One region of the Paenibacillus sp. JGP012 genome, then DNA from elsewhere that is predicted to be linked to it. Evidence: riboswitches for the same ligand, from Rfam matches in the RefSeq annotation. Region 1 holds a riboswitch; the other holds the start of a gene.
What was found. A riboswitch is a leader RNA that binds a small molecule or an ion and turns the genes downstream of it on or off. The one in region 1 is predicted to bind S-adenosylmethionine.
Positions count from the first base shown of each region.

Region 2: linked by a shared signal. The riboswitch ahead of metA (homoserine O-acetyltransferase MetA) and the one ahead of mmuP (S-methylmethionine permease) in region 1 are both predicted to bind S-adenosylmethionine.

Region 1 covers NZ_JACHKG010000006.1:64,006-67,505, forward strand. The annotation lists gene HNR77_RS10085 (Ger(x)C family spore germination protein) at 1-1,193, shown strand, start outside; SAM riboswitch class I at 1,303-1,404, shown strand; gene mmuP (S-methylmethionine permease) at 1,496-2,890, shown strand; gene mmuM (homocysteine S-methyltransferase) at 2,896-3,500, shown strand, end outside.
Region 2 covers NZ_JACHKG010000007.1:174,385-177,884, forward strand. The annotation lists gene HNR77_RS11835 (HRDC domain-containing protein) at 1-444, shown strand, start outside; gene corA (magnesium/cobalt transporter CorA) at 519-1,454, opposite strand; SAM riboswitch class I at 1,914-2,038, shown strand; gene metA (homoserine O-acetyltransferase MetA) at 2,168-3,085, shown strand; gene HNR77_RS11850 (aminotransferase class I/II-fold pyridoxal phosphate-dependent enzyme) at 3,110-3,500, shown strand, end outside.

The DNA of each region.
Region 1 (3,500 bases):
TTCGCCTGCTGGGACGGATCACTTGCGTTGTGACCATCCTGAGTTTACTCTCAGGCTGCTGGAGCAGCAGAGAAATTGAGGACTTGAGCTTGTACGTTGCTCTCGGTATTGATGTGGGTCAAGAAACCGAGTTTGAGAAAAAAATTGCGGAGCAGGGAGGACGTTATCCCAAGCTGGACAATGTAACAGCTACCGTTCAGATTGCGCCAGGATATTCCAGCAGCCAAAAAAGTGAGCAGTCAGGATCACCTGCATCCGGTAAAACGTCTTATTCCAATGAACGGCTTTCTGGTGATTCCTTGCTGCAGATTTTCCGTCAGTTTGCCTTGCGCCGTGATCGCCCTCTCATTGGACATCACCTTAAGGTCATTGTGATTTCCAAGGATATTGCCAAAAAATACGGGCTGGATCAGCTGCTGGATTTTATACTGCGCGATAACGACATTCGCCCGAACTGTCTGGTGCTGATCAGTCATCATCGTGCGGTAGATGTGCTTACATCTAATGACCCGTCACGCATTCCGGCATTTTATCTTACGGGGATTACGAATAATTATTATATTTCCAACAAAATTCTGGAGCCTGTATCGCTCGCGAAGCTTGATGCCCAGATGCAATCCGAGTCGAGTTTTCTATTGCAGAATGTACTGAACTATAACGGGGAGGACAAGTTCTCGGGCGGCAGCATCTTCGATGCCAAAACCAAGAAGTTTATCGGTGAGCTTGACCAAACGGATCTGGAGGCTCTGTCCTGGCTCAGACCAAATCAAAAGGGTGGAGTCATCAAGACCTACAGCAAGGAAGGATTTACGGTAATCTATGAGATCAAAAAGAAAAGAACCAAGATTATTCCGAAAGTAGTTGGTGATGACATTTCATTCCACATTAAAGCCGAATCTGATGGTTGGATGATGGAGGATTGGCGAGCTCCGGAAAAGGAGGAGAAGGGAGCTTATCGGGATGATTTGGAAAAGGATTTTGCAAAATTGGTTGAACAGCAGATTAAGGATATGTTGTATAAACTCCAGCATACGTATCAGGTGGATGTTGCCGATTTTCGGGACACAATTCGAATCAAATATCCGAAGACATGGAAGAAGGTGAAGGATCACTGGGATGAGGTGTTTGCGAAGGTGCCCATCACATATGAGGTCAAGACCAGAATTGTGAATCCGGGGTCTTCTACAGAGTAGCTCGTTGGAATTTTGTAGAGGGAGCAGGCTATTGGAACAGGATGCAGGCGTAATTCTATTTAAATGTTGACACATCAGGTGGCAGTCGATATAGTTATAAAAAATCATTTTCTTATCCAGAGAGGTGGAGGGACTGGCCCTTAGAAACCTCAGCAACAGATCTGAAGGATACTGTGCTAATTCCAGCGGGTGAAAGCCTGATAGATAGGAGCAGTTGTTTTTATTTGTCAGTAGAGGCGCACTCTTCGGGAAGAGTGGGTCTTTTTTGTTTGCTCTGGATGAAGAAGCAGGGAGTATGTCATATGGAGAATAACAGCGATAAAGGTCATTTTCAGCGTAAGATGCAAACGAGACATGTGGTCATGCTTTCGCTTGGCGGCGTCATTGGAACGGGATTATTCCTTAGTTCGGGGTACACGATTCAGCAGGCGGGACCGCTCGGTACCATTTTATCCTATCTCATCGGGGCACTCGTCGTGTATCTGGTTATGCTCTGTCTGGGCGAATTATCAGTATATATGCCAGAGACGGGTGCATTCCACAGCTACGCAGCCAAATATATCGGCCCAGCTACAGGTTATACGGTTGCCTGGCTGTACTGGCTGACCTGGACAGTCGCACTGGGCTCAGAATTTACGGCAGCCGGGCTGCTGATGCAGCGCTGGTTCCCGTCCGTAAATGTCTGGATATGGAGTGCACTGTTTGCTCTGATGATTTTTCTGTTTAATGCGTTCACGGTTAAACTGTTTGCCGAATCCGAATTTTGGTTCTCCTTGGTGAAGGTGATGACGATTGTGCTCTTTATTATTATTGGCGGGGCTGCCATGTTTGGGATTATTCCGATGGCAGATGCGTCTCCGGCGCCACTCTTTACCAACATTACAGCATCAGGTTGGTTTCCGCATGGAGCCACAGCCATATTAATGACGATGCTGGCCGTGAACTTTGCCTTTTCGGGTACAGAGCTGATTGGCATTGCTGCCGGAGAGACGGAAAACCCGGAAAAAAACATTCCAAAAGCCATTCATACGACATTATGGCGTCTGATTATTTTCTTTATCGGTACAATTGTTATTTTGTCTGCGCTGCTGCCGATGTCGGACGCAAGCGTGCTGGAAAGTCCATTTGTAGCCGTGATGGAACGGATTGGTGTTCCGTATGCGGCAGACATTATGAATTTTGTTATTCTAACGGCGATTCTTTCCGCAGCTAACTCGGGATTATATGCTTCCTCACGAATGTTATGGTCACTGGCAGATAAAAAGACCATCTCTCCATCGTTTGCGCGCTTGACCAAGCGTGGTGTGCCGTTCAACGCGCTGGTGCTCAGCATGGCTGGTGGTGCGCTGGCATTGCTGTCCAGCATCATTGCACCTGGAACCGTGTATATTACACTTGTCTCTATCTCGGGTCTTGCTGTAGTGGCGGTATGGATGAGCATCAGCGTGTCTCAGTATATGTTCCGCAGACAGTATCTGCGAGAAGGAAACAAAGTGCAGGATCTGGTTTACCGGACACCGCTATATCCAATCGTACCTATCGTTTCATTTTTGCTGTGCCTGGCCTCCTGCATCGGCATTGCTTTTGATCCGACACAGCGAATTGCTTTATACTGCGGTATTCCATTCATTATTCTGTGTTACATCGTATATTACCTGACAGATCGTACGAAGAAGAAAAGAGGGTTGACCCCATGACTAAAATGGAGCAAACGAATGATATCAATGTAATTCAACGTATTCTGAACGACTATCCACTCATGATTCTGGATGGTGCACTGGCTACGGAGCTTGAGCAGCATGGCTGTGATCTGGATGATCCGCTCTGGTCTGCACGTGTGCTGCTGGAGAACCCGGATGTCATTGTGCAGGTACACGCGGATTATTTTCGTGCAGGAGCGGATTGTGCAATTACTTCAAGCTATCAGGCCACTGTCGAAGGTTTCCGCAAGCGTGGCATTGGAGAGAAGGCTGCGCTGGAGTTGATTCGCAAGACGGTAGAGCTTGCTGCAAAGGCGAGAGATGACGTGTGGGCAGAAGTGCAGGGTGTCACAGTAGAAGGCGGCAGTTCAACGAGACCACTTGCAGAAGTGTCTTCGGGACGTGCCGAGAACGTGGGAAACGAGCAGAGTGAAAATCGTACAGGTGAGCATACGGGTGGTGAGAAGCTGGGTCGTCCGCGCCCTATAGTCGCTGGCTCCGTTGGGCCATACGGTGCTTATCTGGCGGATGGTTCAGAGTACGTGGGGCATTATGGCGTATCGGATGAGACATTGGCAGCATTCCATCGTCCGCGTATGGCAGCGCT
Region 2 (3,500 bases), on a different contig from region 1:
GTGTATACCGTTTTGAAGGAGGAAGAGTACGAAAGCTGGTTGTACAAGCAAAAGGAGCAAAAATACAAGCAGGAGCTGGATCAATTCCTCACGCGCAAGCATGTGCTGCAGGGGATGAAGGATGGTCAGACTTTGGAAGAGATTGTAATTCAATCTGGCTTATCCCGCCGTGAGTTAATTGAACTGCTGGAGACACTGGATCTGGAAGGTTACGATACGGACTCTCTGCTTGATGTCGAGCTGGCTGTGATGCCTGAGGCTGAACAAGAGGCGGTCTGGAGTGCATATGAGGAATTGGGCGATACGTTTCTGAAGCCTGTCTTACATAAAGTTTATGGAGGAGAGCGCCCGGAAGCAGGTAGCCTTGAGCAGGTATATGAACGATTGCGTATGATTCGCATCCGTTTCCGCAGACATGTAGAAACGGAACGTAATGTTGGTTAGCTCGGTAGTGCTTAGGAAAAATAGATACCAAAAAGACGAAGTCGTTCCCGGTGAGGGGCGCTTCGTCTTCCATTTCAAATCCAGTCTTTTTTGCGAAAAATAAAGAACATCGTCAGGCCGAGTGTAATCATGAGGCCAATGACAGCGTAATAACCATATCTCCAGTGCAGCTCAGGCATGTTATCAAAGTTCATCCCGTATATTCCGGTAATCACGGTCAGCGGCATGAAGACAGTTGTAATGGCCGTAAACACGCGCATGATCTCATTCGCCCGGTTTGCGATACTGGATTGATAGGCTTCTCGCAAGTTGCCCATCAGGTCGCGGTACGTTTCGAACGTTTCCGAAATTTTCACGGCATTCTCATAAATGTCACTGAAATATTTTTGCAGCTGATCATCAATCAGACGCAGGTCTTTTTTGTTCAGGGTGTTGATAACCTCTTTCTGAGGCCCAAGCACTTTTTTCAGCCACAATATTTCACTTCGCAAACCGATAATTTCATTCAGATGTGATTTCTTGGTGTGCATCAGAATGTCTTCTTCCAGCTTCTCGATGCGAGCTTCAATTCGGTCACCAACGGTGAAATAATTGTCTACAATCAAGTCAACCAGCAAATAGAGAAAGCGATCGGGACTGTTGATCTCCTGTTCCCACAGGATCGGCTTCAGCATCCGTAATTCACTGACCTTCTGTTTCGTTACACTGATAATGAAATGTCTGCCGAGAAACAGATTGACTGCCCGCAGAAAGATCTCTTCATCATCAAAGCGAATGCTGTTGATCACGATAAAATAATGATTTTCATAAATTTCAATCTTTGGACGCTGCTCCTCATCACTCAAGCAGTCCTCCACAGCCAGATCATGCATGGAGAACAGGGGCTGCAGCACAGCCAGATCATCTACGTCTGCATCGATCCAGTAAAAACCTTCAGCCGGTGGAGTCAGCGCTTGCTGGATGTCATCCACCGGAATAAATACACCGTTATTAACCAACCGGATTTTCATGTAATCTACTCCTTCTGCACCCGCCATCAAGGCGGATTTCATCATTAATATGGGCGCAAAAGAACAGATCAGCCGGTCGGCAGCGAAGCCCGATGTACAGGTCTCCGCTTGTTTACGTTCAATCTATAATCAAACGGAAAAAACGGCCCGCTGCCGATGCTGATATCCATTCTCTATGCAGTTGTTCGGAAATCGACTGCCAATTGGGCCTCGGGTCGCCATCCATTTAATATGTCACCTCTCACATAAGGGCTTATAAACACTTGTCTAGTATACCGCTGGTCCAGAGTGCTTTCAAGCGCAAAATGTGTCTATTTCGCGCTCTGAGGCAGTGTATGATTACGGAGTAGAATCGGTTCCGAATTCGGTATCAGAAACACCTAACTGCATCTTGACGTGAGGGCCTGAATGTTTTAAAGTAAAAGTTAATAAATTTGAATTATAATTGAATACAGCGAAATCTTATCAAGAGTAGGTGGAGGGACTAGCCCGATGAAACCCGGCAACCGGCGATATACCGCACGGTGCTAATTCTTGCAGCGACCAAGCATCCTTGTGGTGCTGTTGTAACTGAGAGATGAGAGAGGCGCATATCTGTTTACATATGACCTTTCTCGGAATCCGAGAGAGGTCTTTGTTGTATGCCCCAACTTCTCAGCAGTGATTTTCGCGGCAAATGTGATCTATGACGACCAAGGAGGAATCAACTCACCATGCCAATTAAAATTCCGGACACACTACCAGCTAAAGAAGTGCTTGAAGGGGAGAATATCTTTGTCATGGACGAATCGTCCGCATACAAGCAGGATATTCGTCCACTGCGCATTGCTATTCTGAATCTGATGCCTACCAAAGAGACTACCGAAACACAATTGCTGCGTCTGGTGGGGAACACACCCATTCAGGTGGATGTGGTGCTTGTGCATCCCAAATCTCATACCTCCAAAAATACGTCTCAGGAATATCTGGACATGTTCTACAAAACATTTGATGAGATCCAGCACCGCCGTTTCGACGGCATGATTATTACAGGTGCGCCGGTGGAGCAATTGGATTTTGAGGACGTTAATTATTGGAAGGAGATTCAGGAAATTTTTGAATGGACCAAAACCAATGTAACGTCGACCATGCATATCTGTTGGGCATCCCAGGCTGGTTTATACCACCATTTTGATGTACCCAAAGTTCCGCTGGATGAAAAATGTTTTGGGGTATTCCCGCATACGATCAACAAACCCCATGTTCCACTGCTCCGGGGATTTGATGAGGTGTTTAACGTGCCTCACTCTCGCCATACAGACGTAAGACGTGAGGATATCGAAAAAAACGACAGGCTTGAAATTTTAGCCGAGTCCGAGGAAGCAGGCGTATTTCTGGTAGCTACGAAGGATGGGAAACAAATTTTTGCTACAGGACATGCCGAGTACGATCCGTTCTCTTTAAAATGGGAGTATGACCGTGATGTAGCCAAAGGATTGGATATCGCACTGCCTAAGCATTATTATCCGAACGATGATCCGTCCCAAATCCCTCCGGCTACCTGGCGTGCACACGCCAACTTATTATTCTCTAACTGGCTCAATTACTATGTGTATCAGGAAACACCTTATGATATTGGTCCGCAAATCTAATCGTGATTACAGGAGGATGCAGTAATGGAAGATAACAAGTTGAAGATTGAAAGCCGTTTAGCTCAGATTGGGTCCATCAATGAACCGGTTACAGGAGCCGTTAACTTTCCGATTTATCAATCCACTGCGTTTCGCCACCCGAAGCTGGGACAAAGCACCGGGTTTGATTACATTCGTACAACCAATCCAACACGTAAAGTGCTGGAGGAGGCTGCAGCGGCACTGGAATCCGGTGATGCAGGCTTTGCCTGTAGCTCAGGCATGGCGGCGTTGCAAACGATCTTTGCGATGTTCAGTCAAGGAGATCATCTGATTGTTTCACTTGATCTGTACGGCGGAACATATCGACTGCTGGAGCGAATTCTGTCTCGCTTTGGCGTAACGGCAAGTTATGTAGATACGAATGATCTGGAAG